DNA from 4 places in the Rhizobium sp. WYCCWR 11128 genome. Region 2 is predicted to be linked to each of the others. Evidence: predicted binding sites of a transcription regulator. Region 2 holds the regulator's gene; each other region holds the start of a gene.
What was found. The regulator LexA, encoded in region 2, represses DNA repair genes until DNA is damaged. The targets are predictions, from matches to a motif close to TGTTCNNNNTGTGTTCNG.
Positions count from the first base shown of each region.

Region 1: the regulator LexA is predicted to act here: its motif matches at 1,798-1,815, upstream of HX898_RS01165 (UvrD-helicase domain-containing protein).
Region 3: the regulator LexA is predicted to act here: its motif matches at 2,406-2,423, upstream of uvrA (excinuclease ABC subunit UvrA).
Region 4: the regulator LexA is predicted to act here: its motif matches at 2,179-2,196, upstream of HX898_RS12285 (PA0069 family radical SAM protein).

Region 1 is NZ_JACCEZ010000001.1:239,405-243,616, forward strand. Features, by position in the region: gene HX898_RS01165 (UvrD-helicase domain-containing protein) at 1-1,755, opposite strand, end outside; gene HX898_RS01170 (VOC family protein) at 2,004-2,480, shown strand; gene HX898_RS01175 (PrkA family serine protein kinase) at 2,894-4,212, shown strand, end outside.
Region 2 is NZ_JACCEZ010000001.1:1,309,124-1,313,335, reverse strand. Features, by position in the region: gene HX898_RS06365 (ComEC/Rec2 family competence protein) at 1-1,923, shown strand, start outside; gene lexA (transcriptional repressor LexA) at 1,904-2,623, opposite strand; gene HX898_RS06355 (VOC family protein) at 2,822-3,715, shown strand; gene kdsA (3-deoxy-8-phosphooctulonate synthase) at 3,712-4,212, shown strand, end outside.
Region 3 is NZ_JACCEZ010000001.1:1,164,417-1,168,628, forward strand. Features, by position in the region: gene gyrA (DNA gyrase subunit A) at 1-154, opposite strand, end outside; gene HX898_RS05670 (MarC family protein) at 391-1,038, shown strand; gene HX898_RS05675 (hypothetical protein) at 1,061-1,606, opposite strand; gene HX898_RS05680 (single-stranded DNA-binding protein) at 1,753-2,262, opposite strand; gene uvrA (excinuclease ABC subunit UvrA) at 2,545-4,212, shown strand, end outside.
Region 4 is NZ_JACCEZ010000002.1:944,953-949,164, reverse strand. Features, by position in the region: gene HX898_RS12305 (4-(cytidine 5'-diphospho)-2-C-methyl-D-erythritol kinase) at 1-330, shown strand, start outside; gene moaB (molybdenum cofactor biosynthesis protein B) at 330-881, shown strand; gene HX898_RS12295 (hypothetical protein) at 905-1,219, opposite strand; gene HX898_RS12290 (glycosyltransferase family A protein) at 1,607-2,125, opposite strand; gene HX898_RS12285 (PA0069 family radical SAM protein) at 2,264-3,421, shown strand; gene HX898_RS12280 (ribonuclease HII) at 3,699-4,212, shown strand, end outside.

The DNA of each region.
Region 1 (4,212 bases), 1.1 Mb from region 2:
TTCGAGGAAGCCGCGCATCGACTCGAAGCTTTCCATCGAGCGGATCAGTTCCTTGAGGTTTTCGAGGCGGCCGGGGGCTTCAGCGCTCTTGTCGTTCTTCCACATGTCGGTATAGCCGGACTCTTCGAGGATCTGCTCGGCAAGTTCGGTATGCGGCGTGTTTTCAAGCAGTTCCTGCCATCGGCGGAAAGATTGAATCACGTCGAAGAGCGCCTTTCGCGCCTTCGGCTTCAGCTCGTCGGTCTCGATGATGTCGGCGGCTGCCGCAAGCATCGGGATATCGCGGGCACGCGCATAGTCGTGCAGCGCGCGCACCGTCGTGTCGCCGAGGCCGCGCTTCGGGGTGTTGACGATGCGTTCGAAGGCGAGGTCGTCAGCCGGCTGCGCAACGAGGCGGAAATAGGCCATGGCATCGCGGATCTCGAGGCGCTCGTAGAAGCGCGGGCCGCCGATGACGCGGTAGTTGAGGCCAAGGGTGACGAAGCGGTCTTCGAATTCGCGCATCTGAAAGGAGGCGCGCACGAGGATCGCCATGTCGTTCAAGAGATGCTTGCCGCGCTGGAGCTGCTCGATCTCCTCTCCGATGGCGCGGGCTTCCTCCTCCGAATCCCAGGAGGCGTGGACCTGCACCTTGACGTCGTCGGGATCGGAGCGGTCGGTGAACAGCGTCTTGCCGAGGCGGCCCTCATTATGGGCGATCAGATGGGCGGCGGCCCCGAGGATATGTTCGGTCGAGCGGTAGTTGCGCTCGAGCTTGATGACCTTGGCGCCGGGGAAATCCTTTTCGAAGCGCAGGATATTGTCGACCTCGGCGCCGCGCCAGCCATAGATCGACTGATCGTCGTCGCCGACGCAGCAGACGTTCTGCAGCTCGCCCTTGGGGCGCTGGGCGAGAAGCCTGAGCCACATGTACTGGGCGGTGTTGGTATCCTGGTACTCGTCAACGAGGATATAGCGGAAGCGGCCGTGATATTCCTTCAAGAGATCCGGGTTCTTGCGGAAGATCGCGATCGGATGCATCAGCAGGTCGCCGAAATCACAGGCGTTCAGCGTCGAGAGGCGGGCTTGATAGGCGACATAGAGATCGCGGCCGCGGCCGTTGGCAAAGGCGCGGGCGTCGCCCTCAGGGATATCGGCGGGGCCGAGACCCTTGTTCTTCCAGGTGTCGATCATGCCGGTGAACTGCTTGGCCGGCCAGCGCTTGTCGTCGAGGCCTTCGGCCTGGATGATCTGCTTGATCAGGCGGACGACGTCGTCGGTATCGAGAATGGTGAAATCGGAGCGCAGGCCGACGAGCTCGCCGTGGCGGCGCAGAAGTTTGACGCCGATCGAATGGAAGGTGCCGAGCCAGGGCATGCCTTCGACGGCGCCGCCGACGAGCAACGCGATGCGCTCCTTCATCTCGCGGGCAGCCTTGTTGGTGAAGGTGACGGCGAGGATCTGCGAGGGGAAGGCGCGGCCGGTATTGAGGAGATGGGCAATGCGGGTCGTCAGCACGCGCGTCTTGCCGGTGCCGGCGCCGGCGAGCACGAGGACGGGGCCTTCCAGTGTTTCGACGGCTTCGGTCTGCTCGGGGTTCAGCCCGGCGAGGTAATCCGGTCGCTTGCCGCCGTCGCGAGCCGCCATGGCGCGGGCGGCGATGCCGCCACTGGCGGCGGGCGCCCTTTCGGCGGTTGCGGCAGGCGGCTGCGGCTTGCGCGCCATCTCGCCCGGCTCTTCGTCGAAGAAGGGCATATCGTCGAAACTATTGCTCATGGCGCGTAATGTAGTGATTCGGGAAGGAAAGACCAGAAAAGATGTTCTGCTTTCATTCCCGAGCCGGCGCTATTCCAAGCGGTATGTTACGGGCGGCAATGCCACCGCCGAGCCCGGCTGTGGTCGCCATGCGGGCGGGCGGGGCTAAAAATTTCCAATCGGAGCATGTCGGAACCGGCGCTGGTGGGGCGTCCTTGGATCATCGGACAGCAGTCCGGATCAACACCCGTCAACAAGGAGGCCGTTTCATGCCGAAGGTCGTTTCAAATCTCTGGTTCGCCGAGGAAGCGCGCGAAGCCGTCGAATTCTACGTGTCTGTTATCCCGGACTCCAGGATCGGCCGCACCACCATATTGCCGGCGGAAACGCCGAGCGGGCCCCCCGGCAGCGTCGAGCTGATCGAGTTCACGCTCGCCGACCAGGCCTTTCTGGCCATGAAGGCCGGCCCGCTCGATAGTTTCAACCATTCCTTTTCGATCGCGATTCTCGTGGAAAGCCAGGCCGAGATCGATCGGATATGGGAGGCCTTTCTCGGCAATGGCGGCACGCCGGAGGCCTGCGGCTGGCTAAAGGACCGCTGGGGCCTTTCCTGGCAGATCGTGCCGCGCGTGCTGTCCGAGATGATCGCCGACAGCGACCGCGAGCGGGCCAGGCGCGTAACCGAAGTGATGCTCGGCATGGTCAAGATCGATGTGGCCGCACTGGAGAAGGCATTCAACGGCTGAGTCGCGCGGGGTAGCCGCATAATCACGATGCGGGGCGCATGGCTGGGATGCGCCGTTTTCCAGCATGTCTGGAGCGGATCGGCACACGCTGTCCCGCATCGACTTTGGGCAGTTTCACAGCCAAATCGTCGATTTCTCCAGAGCTCGAATCACGGGCGACATTGCACACCCTTTTCATCTTTCTGTCACGTCGCGAAATGTGCTGATATCGCAATAGCCCTTTTCTCAACTACAATAAGAAACAGTTTCGTAGAGTAAAAAAATAACCGGTGCACGCACGTTTTTGTGCATTGCCAGAAACAGCCGGTGAGCGTGGAATATACCTGCGAAACTATTGATTCTTAGGAATGTCGTGGCCATCTCCTTTGGTATGACGACCTAGAGCCTGTGGCATTAACCTTGATGGAGGGCCCATGCTGAGCGAATCCGTATTCGATGCGTTCACCCGCAGCTATGATGCGCGTCGCGAGACCGATATGTCGATCTCGGAGTATCTCGATCTTTGCAAAAAGGAACCGCTTGCCTATGCCAATGCGACCGAGCGGCTGCTCGCCGCGATAGGCGAGCCGCAGATGGTCGATACTGCCAGGGACACGCGCCTCGGCCGGATCTTCATGAACCGGACCATCCGGATCTATCCGGCCTTTGTCGGCTTCCACGGCATGGAAGAGACAATCGAACGCATCGTTTCCTTCTTCCGGCATGCAGCGCAGGGACTCGAGGAGCGCAAGCAGATCCTCTATCTGCTCGGCCCGGTCGGCGGCGGCAAGTCATCTCTGGCAGAGCGGTTGAAGCTGCTGATGGAGCTTCATCCGATCTACGTGCTGAAGGCCGGTGACGAGATCAGCCCCGTTTTCGAAAGTCCGCTCAACCTATTCGACCCGGACACGATGGGATCGCTCCTGCAGGAGCAATACGGCATTCCCCTGCGGCGCCTGAGCGGACTGATGAGCCCGTGGTGCCTGAAGCGGCTCGACGATTTCGGGGGCGATATTTCCCGCTTCCGCGTCGTCAGAGTACAGCCTTCGCGGTTGCGCCAGATCGCCATCGCCAAGACCGAGCCTGGAGACGAGAACAATCAGGATATCTCGTCGCTGGTCGGCAAGGTCGATATCCGCAAGCTGGAGACCTATTCCCAGAACGATCCCGATGCCTACAGCTATTCGGGCGGCCTCAATCGCGCCAATCAGGGCGTGCTCGAATTCGTCGAGATGTTCAAGGCGCCGATCAAGATGCTGCATCCGCTGCTGACGGCGACGCAGGAAGGGAACTATATCGGCTCCGAGAATATCGGCGCCATCCCCTTCTCCGGCATCGTCCTTGCGCATTCGAACGAGGCGGAATGGCAGACCTTCAAGGCCAACAAGAACAACGAAGCGTTCATCGACCGTATTTGCGTGATCAAGGTGCCCTATTGCCTGCGCGTGACGGAAGAGCAGAAGATCTACGAGAAGCTGATCGAGGGATCGGAACTCACCGATGCGCCATGCGCCCCGGCAACGCTCGAAATGCTGGCCCGCTTCTCCGTGCTTTCACGTCTGCGCAAGCATGAGAATTCGACGTACTTCTCGAAGATGCGCACCTATGACGGCGAAAGCCTGAAGGAGACGGATCCGCGCGCCCGTAGTGTCCAGGAATATCGGGATGCCGCCGGCATCGACGAGGGCATGGACGGCATATCGACCCGCTTCGCCTTCAAGGTGCTCGCCTCCACTTTCAATCACGACACCAC
Region 2 (4,212 bases):
TACATTCTTGCGGTCACCGGCACTAGGGCACCGGAGCTGAAGCGGCGGCCGGAACGCATCACCGCCATCGCCCGCGGCGCGGACGCGGCCTTCGAGATCGGCGATATCATTACCGGCAGGGCGCGGCTGACGCCGCCGGCAGGTCCGGCACTTCCCGAACTCAACGACTTCTCCTTCGGTGCCTATTTCGATGGCATCGGCGCCAACGGCTTCTTCTACGGTGCACCGACGAAGGTCGATGCGCAGGCTGGTCCCCAGGCTGCCAGATCGACGGCTGAAACGCTGCTCGAAGGGCTCTACCGGCTGCGCAGCGGCATTGGTGACCGCATAAGGTCGATCCTGCCCGGCGACACCGGCGCTTTCGCCGCTGCTCTGGTGACGGACGAGCGGCGTGCCATCTCGAATGAGACGACGGAGGCGCTGCGCCAGTCCGGTCTGGCTCATATCATCGCCATCTCCGGCCTCAACATGGCACTGTCGGCCGGCATCTTCTTCGTCGGCTTCCGGATGCTGCTCAGCCTCTTTCCCGGCATTGCTGAGGCCTACCCGACGAAGAAGATCGCTGCCGCCGGCGCGCTCATCGCTGTCACCGCCTATTTCCTGATTTCGGGCTTTGCGGTCTCTGCCGAACGCGCCTTCATCATGATGGCCATCATGTTGGTTGCCGTCTTCTTCGACCGGCCGTCGATCAGCCTGCGCAATGTCGCTCTCTCCGCGCTCGTCATCATCGTCATTTCGCCGTCCGAGGTTTTGGGTCCGAGCTTCCAGATGTCTTTTGCAGCGACATTGGCGCTGGTCTCGGGCTATCAGCTGTGGAAGGACCGGCGCGTCCGCGAAAACGCCTTCCTGAAGCTGCCGATCATCAGGCCATTCGTTACGGTTGCGGGCTTCTTCGGCGGCATCTTCCTGACCTCGCTGATCGGCGGTTTTTCCACCGCGCTGTTTTCGATCGAGCATTTTCATCGCCTGACCGCCTACGGCCTGCCGGCAAACCTCGCGACAATGCCGATCATCTCCTTCATCATCATGCCGGCCGGCCTGCTGGCGATGCTGCTCATGCCTTTCGGCCTGGACGTTTTGCCTTGGAAGGTGGTGGGATTCGGCCTCGATCTGGTGATCGCGGTCGCAAAGACGGTGTCCGGCTGGGATGGCAATATAGACGTCGGCCGCTTGCCCGCCTGGTATTTCGCCGTCGCCGTGGCAGGCTTTCTGCTGCTGACGCTGCTCCGCACCCGGTTGCGCCATGTCGGCACATCGATCATCGCGGTCGCAACGCTCATCCTGCTGCTTCTGCCGGGTCCCCGTCCGCCGGATTTGGTGATTTCGGAGGATGGCAGTCTCGTCGCAATCGTCGAGGCGGCAGCCATGGCGTCCAACCGTGAAAGACCGCCGGATTTCATCTTCGACCAGTGGCAGAGAGCGCTGGTCCTGCCGAGGCATGATCCGCCGAAGATGCTGGATGGTCCTGCTATCCCGCCTGAGGGAGAAGACCGCCGCGTCAGGCTTTCCCGCGATCAGCAGAACGAAGCAAGGACCGCGATGCGGGCGGCCACAGCGGGCGGTGACGCAAACCGCTTTTCCTGCGTCAAGAAGGCCTGGTGCACATCAAGGCTCGCCAATGGTCAGGTGGTTGCTGTCATCGACAATGCCGCCTATCTCGGTCCGGCATGCGACGCGGCCGATATCGTCGTGACCTCGGTCCGCCTTCGCTTCAACAGCTGCCGCTCGGGTGCGACGCTCTTCACCGGTGAGACGCTGCGCAGGACCGGATCCATCGAGTTGCGCTTCACGGACGCCGGCCTGGAGGTCGCAACCGCATTCGATGCATTGTCGCGGCCATGGATGCGCCATCGCGCCTATGACTGGCGCAGCAACAGCTTTACCGAATCGGGCCTAGCCAATGTCAGTGATAGCGGCGAATGAGACCGACGAGTTTACCCTGAACCTTGACACGGTCCGGCCCGAAAATCCGGGTCTCGTAAGCCGGGTTGGCGGCCTCCAGCGCGATCGAGGCGCCCTTGCGGCGGAAGCGCTTGAGTGTCGCTTCTTCGTCGTCGACGAGAGCAACGACGATGTCGCCAGGACTTGCGGTGCTGCCGTTGCGAATGATCACGGTGTCGCCGTCGAAGATGCCTGCGTCGATCATCGAATCGCCCTTGACCTCCAGCGCATAATGTTCACCGGAGCCGAGCATGTCGGCCGGAACGACGATGTCGTGGGTATTGTTCTGGATCGCCGAGATCGGCACACCGGCAGCGATTCGGCCCATGACCGGCACGGAGACCGAGTTGCCGTTGTCGGCGACGGGCTTTGCGGGAGCAGGGGCGGTGACCGGCTGCGGTTTGCCGAGGCTGCCCTCGATGACGCTCGGCGAAAAGCCGCGCCGGGGCTGAATGCTGGGGCTGTAGGCCTCCGGAAGCTTGATGACCTCAAGCGCGCGGGCGCGGTTCGGTAGGCGGCGAATGAAGCCTCGCTCCTCCAGCGCCGTAATCAAGCGATGAATCCCGGACTTGGAGGCGAGGTCCAGGGCATCCTTCATTTCGTCGAAAGATGGCGGAACGCCGGATTCCTTCATGCGCTCATGAATGAAAAGGAGAAGCTCCTGTTGTTTGCGCGTGAGCATCGACGTTGTGACCTCGTGATTGAAACAAATCCAGAACAGACACTATATGTTCCATATGTGTTCCGCAAGTAGCTAAATTTCCGTAAAACTTGGCGCCAACTCGTTGAGATTTTTATTTTCATTCGCCGGATTGGCACACAAGTCTTGCCTTGGGCGGCACTCTCACACATCTCTGCCGTGTTAGGAGAGGGGGATATCATGAACGAGCACTCCGCCAAACCGCACCCGCTGGATCATGTCGTGCTGCCGGTCGTCAATATCGATCTGGCGCGCGAGAGGCTCGGCAAGCTCGGCTTCACTGTTGCCGCCGATGCGCGCCATCCCTTCGGAACGGAGAATGCCTGCGTCTTCTTTGCCGACAAGACCTATCTGGAGCCGCTCGGGATTGCGAGCGTCGAGGAGAGCGAGGCATCAGCGCGGCAAGGCAATGTCTTCACCGCCCGCAACCAGGCCTTTCGCTTCCGCTGTGGCGAGGAGGGGCTTTCGGGGCTGGCTTTCGGCAGCAAGGATGCCGGCATCGATCATCAGAATTTCGTCGGCAACGGATCGAGCGCCGGCGAGATGCTGCAGTTCACCCGGCCGATGACGATGCCGGACGGTTCCGAGACGATTGCCGGCTTCAAGCTGGCTTTCGCCGGCGACCTGCGCGCGCCTGATCTCCTGCTCTTCACCGTCGAGCGCGTCACGCTGCCGGCTGACCGCGCCGCGCTGGAGACGCATGCCAATGGCGTCACCGGCCTAATCGAGATCGCGCTTTGCACGCCGGAGCCGGCCGCCTTCGCTGCCTTCGTCAGCCTTGCCGTGGCGCAATCGGCAGTCGAGAAGACCGGGTTCGGCGTCAATATCGCAGCATCGAATGCGAAAATCAGCCTGATGACGCCGGAAGGGCTGGAGGCCTATTTCGACATCGCCGGCTCATCCGCAGATCGCGGCCTGCGCGGCCGGGCAATCCTCTTCACTGTCGCCGATCTTGCCGTGACAGAAGCGCATTTGGCTGCTAACGGGGTGACATACACGCGCAAGAACAATCGCATTCTGGTGAAGCCCGCGCCCGGGCAGGGCACGCTCTTCGCCTTCGAGGAAACACGATGAGCACTGATACGAATTCCGAAGTCAGGATCGGCGAAGGCCAAGGCCAGGTCACTTTTTCCAATACCGGCCGCCTGTCGCTGATTGCCGGTCCCTGCCAGATGGAGAGCCGCGACCACGCCTTCATGGTTGCCGGCACGCTGAAAGAGCTTTGCGGAAAGCTCGGCATCGGCCTCGTCTACAAGAGCTCCTTCGACAAAGCGAACCGGACCTCGCTTTCGGCCGAACGCGGTATCGGGATCGAAAAGGGCATGGAGGTCTTTGCCGACCTCAAGAAGGAATTCGGCTTTCCCGTCCTGACCGACGTTCATACCGCCGAGCAATGCGGGGAGGTGGCAAAGGTCGTCGATGTCCTGCAGATCCCGGCCTTCCTTTGCCGCCAGACCGACCTTCTTATCGCCGCCGCCAAGACCGGCCGCGTCGTCAATGTCAAGAAGGGCCAGTTCCTCGCTCCCTGGGATATGAAGAACGTCCTGAAGAAGCTCAATGCCAGCGGCAAT
Region 3 (4,212 bases), 140 kb from region 2:
CGGGCTTCAGGCCGTCGCGCACGTCGGGCAGCGCGCGGCTGACGATGACGCTCATGGCGTAATCGAGATACGACCGCTGCATTTCCTCCATGATGGAGATGGGCTCGATGCCTGGCGGGAGCTTCCCGCCGCCGGGGGGTGTTTGCTCAGTCAAAACAGATCACGATCTCTTCTAGAATCACTTGAAGATTTATAGCGGAAAGCCTGTTGCCGCGCCAATTTCACAGCGCGTTTTGAACAGGCTTTTGCGGCTTAAAGAGGGTAAAACATGCAAGTTGCGCGGCCGGACCGGACAAATCCGCCGCGAGCCGCCGCGGAATATTTGCCAAATCGAAATCCCCGCTTCACAATCATAAAAACCACGCACCCATGTGGGGTTCCGGAGAGCCGATGGCAAGCGCCGACCAATTGATCAACGCCTTCACGACGCTGCTCGTCACCATCGATCCACCGGGGCTTGCGCCGATCTTTCTGGGCCTGACGACGGGCATGAGCCGAACCGAGCGCAAGCAGGTGGCGCTGCGCGGCTCGGTCATCGCTTTCATCATCCTCGCCGTCTTCGCGCTGTTTGGCGCCGGCGTGCTCGGCGTGCTCGGGATTTCGATCGGCGCCTTCCGCATCGCCGGCGGGCTGCTGCTGTTCTGGATCGCCTTCGAGATGGTGTTCGAGAGGCGGCAGGAGCGCAAGGAGAAGGCGACCGAGGCGGCGATCACCAAGGATCATATCGAGAATATCGCCGTCTTCCCCCTCGCCTTGCCGCTGATTGCCGGCCCGGGTGCGATCTCGGCGACGATCCTGCTTGCCGGCACGCTGGCCACCTCGATCGGAAAAGCGCAGCTGATCGGCGTCATTGCCGCCAATCTGCTGCTGACCTTCCTCATGCTGCTCATCGCCGAAAGGCTTGACCGTTTCCTCGGCGTCACCGGCCGGGCCATCCTGACACGGCTCCTCGGCGTCATCCTCGCAGCGCTTGCCGCACAATTCGTCGTCGACGGGGCTAAGTCGGCGTTCAACCTCATCAGCGCGACGCCGCACTGAAAAACCTCGAGCGCCTTTCAATCTAAACTGCGAGAAGTGCGAACGCCTCATCCGGCGTTTCAGGAACCTGCTCCATAGTCAATGCGCGCACGATAGCTCTCGTCAACTCGCGAAAAATATCTATCGACGAACCTATGTCCGAATGCGCCATGCGATCAAAGGAGAGAATTCCAAAACTGGGCAATGCAGCCTCACCAAGATCCTCTATCCCCTTGAACAGCCCCGGCATGTACTCCGCGGCAAATCCGGTAAGCACTTTGTGGTGACTTGGAGCAAGTGATAGGGACCAACTCTCTCCCTTGGTACGTTCAATCGGGACATTCACCTGCAGATCTTGCGTTTTAATGGACTGATCCAGGGTGACTGACAGCAAACCATATACCGTCATGCCTCCAACCGGCCGAGCTATTTCCGCAGCCACGCTTTTCCGATGAGGAATCCCTTCTCCGCTGACGAAAACTTTGCTCTCCCACAGATGGCATCGCGTTGAATCCATCGACGGCGGTGCCTCGTCCAACCAAAGTCGGAGGCGCGTACCGGAATCTTTCTTAAAGATGTGGCAGCTCATTCCGAAATAACTCCCCAAAATGGTGCGAAATCATTCAGGCGGATGTGGTCTGAAGCATCTGCCGCGAAATCAAAGAAAAAGAGCATGACGCCATCCAAGGCATCATGCTCTCTCACGTCTTTCACAAAGCCCGGAAAGGCTACCGATCAGAACGGGATATCGTCGTCGAGATCCCGCGAGAAGTTGCCGCCGCTGCCACCGCCGCGGCTCGGCGATGAAGCGGGAGCCGGAGCACCGTAGTCATCGCCATAATCGTTGCCGCCACCGGCACTGCCACGGCCGCCGCTCGCACCCCCGCCTTCACCGCGACCGTCGAGCATCGTCAGCGTCGAACCGAAACCCTGCAGCACCACTTCCGTGCTGTAGCGGTCCTGGCCCTGCTGGTCCTGCCACTTGCGGGTCTGCAGCTGGCCTTCGATATAGAGCTTGGCGCCCTTCTTCACATATTGTTCGACGACCTTGCAGAGGCCCTCGTTGAAGACGACGACGGTGTGCCATTCGGTCTTCTCACGGCGCTCGCCGGAATTGCGGTCGCGCCAGGTCTCCGAGGTCGCGATACGAAGATTGGCGATCGGCCGGCCATCCTGAGTGCGACGGATTTCGGGGTCCGCACCGACGTTTCCAATCAGAATTACCTTATTCACACTACCAGCCATACTTCTCACCCTGCCTGCCGCCCTGCCCGGCGGCGTTTAATCGATCGGCGCACCTTAAACCATCACGGACCGCCGATGCGCATGGGCGGCATTTAATCCACATGTTTATCCATCAGAAAGCCGCATGCATTCATCAGGAATTTTGTTCTTTATTTGTTCTAGTTTATCCGTATGATCCTGTCAACAGAATCGAAAACCTTGACCGTAGTGGACATTCAGCCTCGACTCGCCCGTCGGCATCACTAAATAAGGGCTGTCATCCAGAAAACCAAAGCAGAGACGATGAGCGAACTGAAGACGATCTCCATCCGCGGCGCGCGCGAGCATAATCTCAAGAGCATCGATCTCGATCTGCCGCGTAACAAGCTGATCGTCATGACCGGGCTTTCGGGTTCCGGCAAATCCTCGCTCGCCTTCGACACGATCTATGCCGAGGGCCAGCGGCGCTATGTCGAGAGCCTGTCGGCCTATGCCCGGCAATTCCTCGAAATGATGCAGAAGCCAGATGTCGACCAGATCGACGGGCTGTCGCCGGCAATCTCGATCGAGCAGAAGACGACCTCGCGCAATCCGCGCTCGACGGTCGGCACCGTTACCGAGATCTACGACTACATGCGCCTGCTCTTTGCCCGCGTCGGCGTTCCCTATTCGCCGGCGACCGGCCTGCCGATCGAAAGCCAGACCGTCAGCCAGATGGTCGACCGCATCCTGGATTTCGGCGAGGGCACCCGTCTTTATATCCTTGCGCCGCTCGTGCGCGGGCGCAAGGGCGAATACAAGAAGGAACTGGCGGAGCTGATGAAGAAGGGCTTCCAGCGCGTCAAGGTCGACGGGCAGTTCTACGAGATCGCCGAGGCGCCGGTGCTCGACAAGAAATACAAGCACGACATCGACGTGGTGGTCGACCGCATCGTCGTGCGCTCGGATGTCTCCGCGCGCCTGGCGGACAGTCTGGAGACCTGCCTGAAGCTTGCCGACGGGCTGGCGGTCGCCGAATTCGCCGACAAGCCGCTGCCGCCGGAAGAGACGTCGGCCGGCGGCTCGGCCAACAAGTCGCTGAACGAGACGCATGAACGCGTGCTGTTTTCGGAGAAGTTTGCCTGCCCGGTCTCCGGCTTCACCATTCCGGAGATCGAACCCAGGCTCTTCTCCTTCAACAATCCCTTCGGCGCCTGCCCGACCTGCGATGGCCTCGGTGCTCAGCAGAAGATCGATCCGGATCTGATCGTGCCCGAGCCCGAGCGGACGCTGCGCGACGGGGCGATCGCGCCCTGGGCCAAGTCGACCTCGCCCTATTACAATCAGACGCTGGAAGCGCTCGGCAAACATTACGGCTTCAAGCTCGGTACCCGCTGGAACGATCTTTCCGACGAGGCCAAGGACGTCATCCTCAACGGCACCAACGATAAGATCGAATTCCACTATGCCGACGGCGCCCGCTCCTACACGACGCAGAAGAATTTCGAAGGCATCATCACCAATCTCGAGCGCCGCTGGAAAGAGACCGATTCCGCCTGGGCGCGCGAGGATATCGAGCGCTTCATGTCGGCCGCCCCCTGCCCTTCCTGCAACGGCTTCCGCCTGAAGCCCGAGGCCTTGGCGGTGAAGATCGACACTCTGCATATCGGCGAAGTGACCGGTATGTCGATCCGCGTCGCCCGCGACTGGTTCGAGACGCTGCCGGCAAGCTTCAATGCCAAGCAGAACGAGATCGCCGTGCGCATCCTCAAGGAAATCCGCGACCGGCTGCGCTTCCTCAACGATGTCGGCCTGGAATATCTCAGCCTGTCGCGCAATTCCGGCACCTTGTCGGGCGGCGAAAGCCAGCGCATCCGGCTTGCCTCGCAGATCGGCTCGGGGCTGACCGGCGTGCTCTACGTGCTCGATGAGCCGTCGATCGGCCTGCATCAGCGCGACAATGCCCGGCTGCTCGACACGCTGAAGCACCTG
Region 4 (4,212 bases), on a different contig from region 2:
TCGACGCCAGAAGTTTTCCGCCGGCTGGCGACAAAGAACAATCCGGCCCTGAGCCTGGCACCGTCTCAGACTGCCGACTGGCTGGCCGCGATTGCTGCTGCCCGCAACGACCTGGAGCCGCCGGCGCGCGAACTCGTGCCCGAAATTTCGGAGATCTCGGCGATGCTGCAAGCTCACGGCGCCCTGTTGACCCGCATGTCCGGTTCCGGCGCCACCTGTTTCGGCATCTTTGAGAGCATGACTGCTGCCGAACATGCAGCGGCAGCTCTTCACGACGAGCGCCCTGGCTGGTATTTCCAGGCGGCGAAAACGGTTTCGGGAGGCGCATGATGGCAGGTCTGGACGAAAAGCGGCCCTTCATCGCGATCGGCATTGCGGTTCTGACGATCTCGGATACACGCACGCCGGAGACGGACAAGTCAGGCGACACGCTGGCGGCGCGGATTACGGAGGCGGGGCATAGGCTGGTCGACCGGGGGATCGTGCCCGATGATCGCGAAAAGATTGCCGCGCGGGTGAAGGCCTGGACTGAGAACCAAGACATAGACGTCGTCATCACCACCGGCGGCACCGGCTTTACCGGCCGCGATGTGACGCCAGAGGCGCTGGAACCTTTGTTCGAAAAGCGGATGGACGGTTTTTCCGCCATCTTCCACCGGATCTCCTACGAGAAGATCGGCACGGCGACGATCCAGTCGCGCGCCACGGCAGGCGTTGCCAACGCGACCTTCATCTTCGTGCTGCCGGGTTCGCCCGGCGCCTGCCGGGATGCCTGGGACGGCATTCTGAAAGGACAGCTCGACTACCGCAGCGCGCCGTGCAATTTCGTCGAGATCATGCCGCGTCTGGACGAACACCTGAAACGCGGCGCGACGAAGTAGACTGCCTGCAACAGCCGTATTCCCTATGTCGCAAGACCCGGCAGGACCGGCATCGTGTCCCAGCTGTCACCCGACAGCAGGACGCAGCTTATGCCGTGAACATCCGTGACGATGAGTGTCCAGGTGCCGCTTTCGGCGGCATAGACCTCGAGAATGGCGTTCTGGTTGATCAGTCCGACTGCCGTGAGCTTTTCGGCGAAGTTCTTGTCGAGGAAATTGACGATTTCGGGTCGGCCTGCGCAACTGCGCATCATCTGCGATGCTGCCGAATGCGGATGCGCGATCACCAATGTCGGCAATATGACGGCTATGAGGCCGTAGATCATACTGCGTACCATGACGCACCTCCTTTCGCCGGGAGCCCGGCAGAAGAGGAGATTTTCGCTGACCTGTTCTGCCGTTCACCGGCATTCCATGGCCATTCCGTTGCGAAGCGAGGCGCTTCGACGGCGCCATATTTGAATTATAGCGCGAAATCCTATTGGGCGCCATCTTTTGCGCGACGACGGGAGGAGCATGATACTCCTCCGAGGTTCGGCGACCCGCCCCTCATCCGGCTGCCGCCACCTTCTCCCCGTAAACGGGGCGAAGGGACATGCCGCACCGGCTTCCCTCAATCTCGACGCTGCGTTTGGCACGTCCCCTCTCCCCGTTTTTTACGGGGAGAGGGTTAGGGTGAGGGGCTGCCATTGGCGCGAAGGCAGGATGACGAAGAGCGGAATTGCTTAGCGTGCAGCGCGGGCAACCCATGACGGAATCAGTTCGCTCGCGAGCTTGCGCGGCTTCTGGCCCTTGACGAATTCGGTAAGTCGCATGCCGCTTTTGGCGATGGCGAGCGCCTGCTTCTTCGGCAGGAGAAAGCCGAGTTCCAGCGGCGGCACGGCTCGGCCGACACGCTGGAAGAACGGGCGCCTATAGCCGCGCGATGCGGTGAAGCGCGCCGGCAGTTTGTTCAGCGCGACATATTCGGCGATCTCATCGATCCAGCCGGCCTGCGGTCTGGCGCCCGGCTCGACGAAGAGCAGCCATTCGCCGCGCGCCGAACGGACGATGTCCTTGATATCCCATTGCGAATGGAAGCGGCAACCGGCGGCGTCGGCGACCCGCGAGGTGCCGTCGCGCGAGCCGTGATCGAGCACGACCACGTCGCTCACAAGCCCCTCCACCGCGCCTGCCACCAATACCGATAAAGTCTGTGCCAGCTCAGATTCCTGATCCTGACATTCGAGAACAACCGTCAACATTGACCATTTATAATGCGCCGCACAAATTTTTGCCAGCACCGTTTTCCTCATTTTGTTCTTGCATTGTTCTTATTTTGCAGATAGGAATTTAATCAGCAAAACGGGCGGAGGCGATGGCTTTCGCCGCGGGAGAATCCGATGAGAGAGCAGTCCCTGGCAGGGCAGGCCGCATTCGCGCCTGCCAATACGGCAGATATTGCCGATGCGATGATCGTTTCCTCCGGTCTGAGAGTCGAGGTCGATCGGCGGCGCGGACGTGGGGCGGGACTGAACCCGACAGGTCGGTTCGAAGCGCAGCAGCGCGAGACCATCGACGGTGGCTGGCAGACATGGGAAGAGCTGCCGCCCTTCAAGACGGAAGTGCAGGTCGAGAAGCCGCGCACGGCCATCACCCGTAACGAATCGCCGGACCTTTCCTTCGACCGCTCGATCAATCCCTATCGCGGCTGCGAGCATGGCTGCATCTATTGTTTCGCCCGACCGACACACGCCTATATGGGGCTTTCTGCGGGGCTCGATTTCGAGACCAAGCTCTTTGCCAAGCCCGATGCGGCAAAACTCCTGGAGCGGGAGCTCGCCAAGCCCGGCTACAAGGTGCGGGTGATCGCGATCGGCACCAATACCGATCCCTATCAGCCGATCGAGAAGGAATGGCGCATCATGCGCGGCATTCTCGAGGTGTTGAACAAGGCGAACCATCCGGTATCGATCGTCACCAAGTCGGCGATGATCCTGCGTGATCTCGACATCCTGCAGGAGATGGCAGGCAAGAACCTGGTGCGCGTCGGCGTCTCGGTGACCACGCTGGATCGCAAGCTTGCCCGGACGATGGAGCCGCGTGCCGCCACACCGCCGCGGCGGCTGGAGACGATCCACACCCTTGCCGAAGCAGGCATCCAGACGGCTGTCATGGCCGCCCCGCTCATCCCGGCGCTGAACGACCACGAGCTGGAGCGCATCCTCGAATCGGCCAAGGCTGCCGGCGCCGCGGAGGCGAGCTATGTCATCCTCAGGCTGCCGCTCGAGGTCAGCCCGCTGTTTCGCGACTGGCTGCTGCAGCATTACCCCGATCGTTACCGGCACGTGATGTCGCTGGTGCGCTCGATGCGCGGCGGCAAGGATTACGATGCCGAATTCGGCAAGCGCATGAAGGGCGCCGGCCCCTATGCCTGGCAGATCGCAAGGCGCTTTGAAATGGCCTCCAGACGTTTCGGCCTGACGCGCCGCAGCGTGCCGCTGCGCGACGATCTGTTCGTACCGCCGGATGGCAGCGGCGTGCAGCTGTCGCTGCTCTAACCTTTGTTTTTAGGACTCCGGATGGAAACTGCTTCGCACTTTCCCTGGAATTACCTCTAGCCTTTTACGCAATTCCGGACGGAAAACCGCTGCACACTTTTCCTGGAATTGCTTCAAGCTTGCGCATCGGCGTCTCGACAAAACCGCCCTGTTTTCGAGCCCCGAGCGCAATTCCCGCGGATGGCCTTGACCGCCACCATCCGTCGGGCCAGTCCCCGGCCGCCGCCCTGATCCGGGGACTTGCGGGAAATCGGGTTGGCGTGCGAGGTTCAGCCGCATGAAACCTCGCACGCCACCCGATTCTCCCCTGCTTTTCGACACGGCTCCGCTCGTGCCGGATTTCAAACTCGAGCTCAAAGCCCGCAAGGCCGGCCATTGGCCGGTCGCCGGCGCCGATGAGGCAGGCCGCGGGCCGCTGGCCGGGCCTGTCGTCGCTGCCGCCGTCATCCTCGATCCGAAGCGCATCCCTGAGGGTCTGAACGATTCCAAGCAGCTTTCGGCGCAACGGCGCGAGGAACTGTTCGTGCAGATTCTGGCGACTGCGACCGTCTCCATCGCCTCCTCCAGTTCGACGCGCATCGACGAGACGGATATCCGCAAGGCAAGCCTCGACGCCATGCGCCGGGCCATCTGCAGCCTCTCCGTTCCGGCCAGCTACGTGCTGACCGACGGGCTCGACGTGCCGCCCGGCCTCGACTGCCCCGGACAGGCCGTGGTCAAGGGCGATGCCCGCTCGGTCTCGATCGCCGCCGCCTCGATCGTCGCCAAGGTGACGCGTGACCGGATGATGG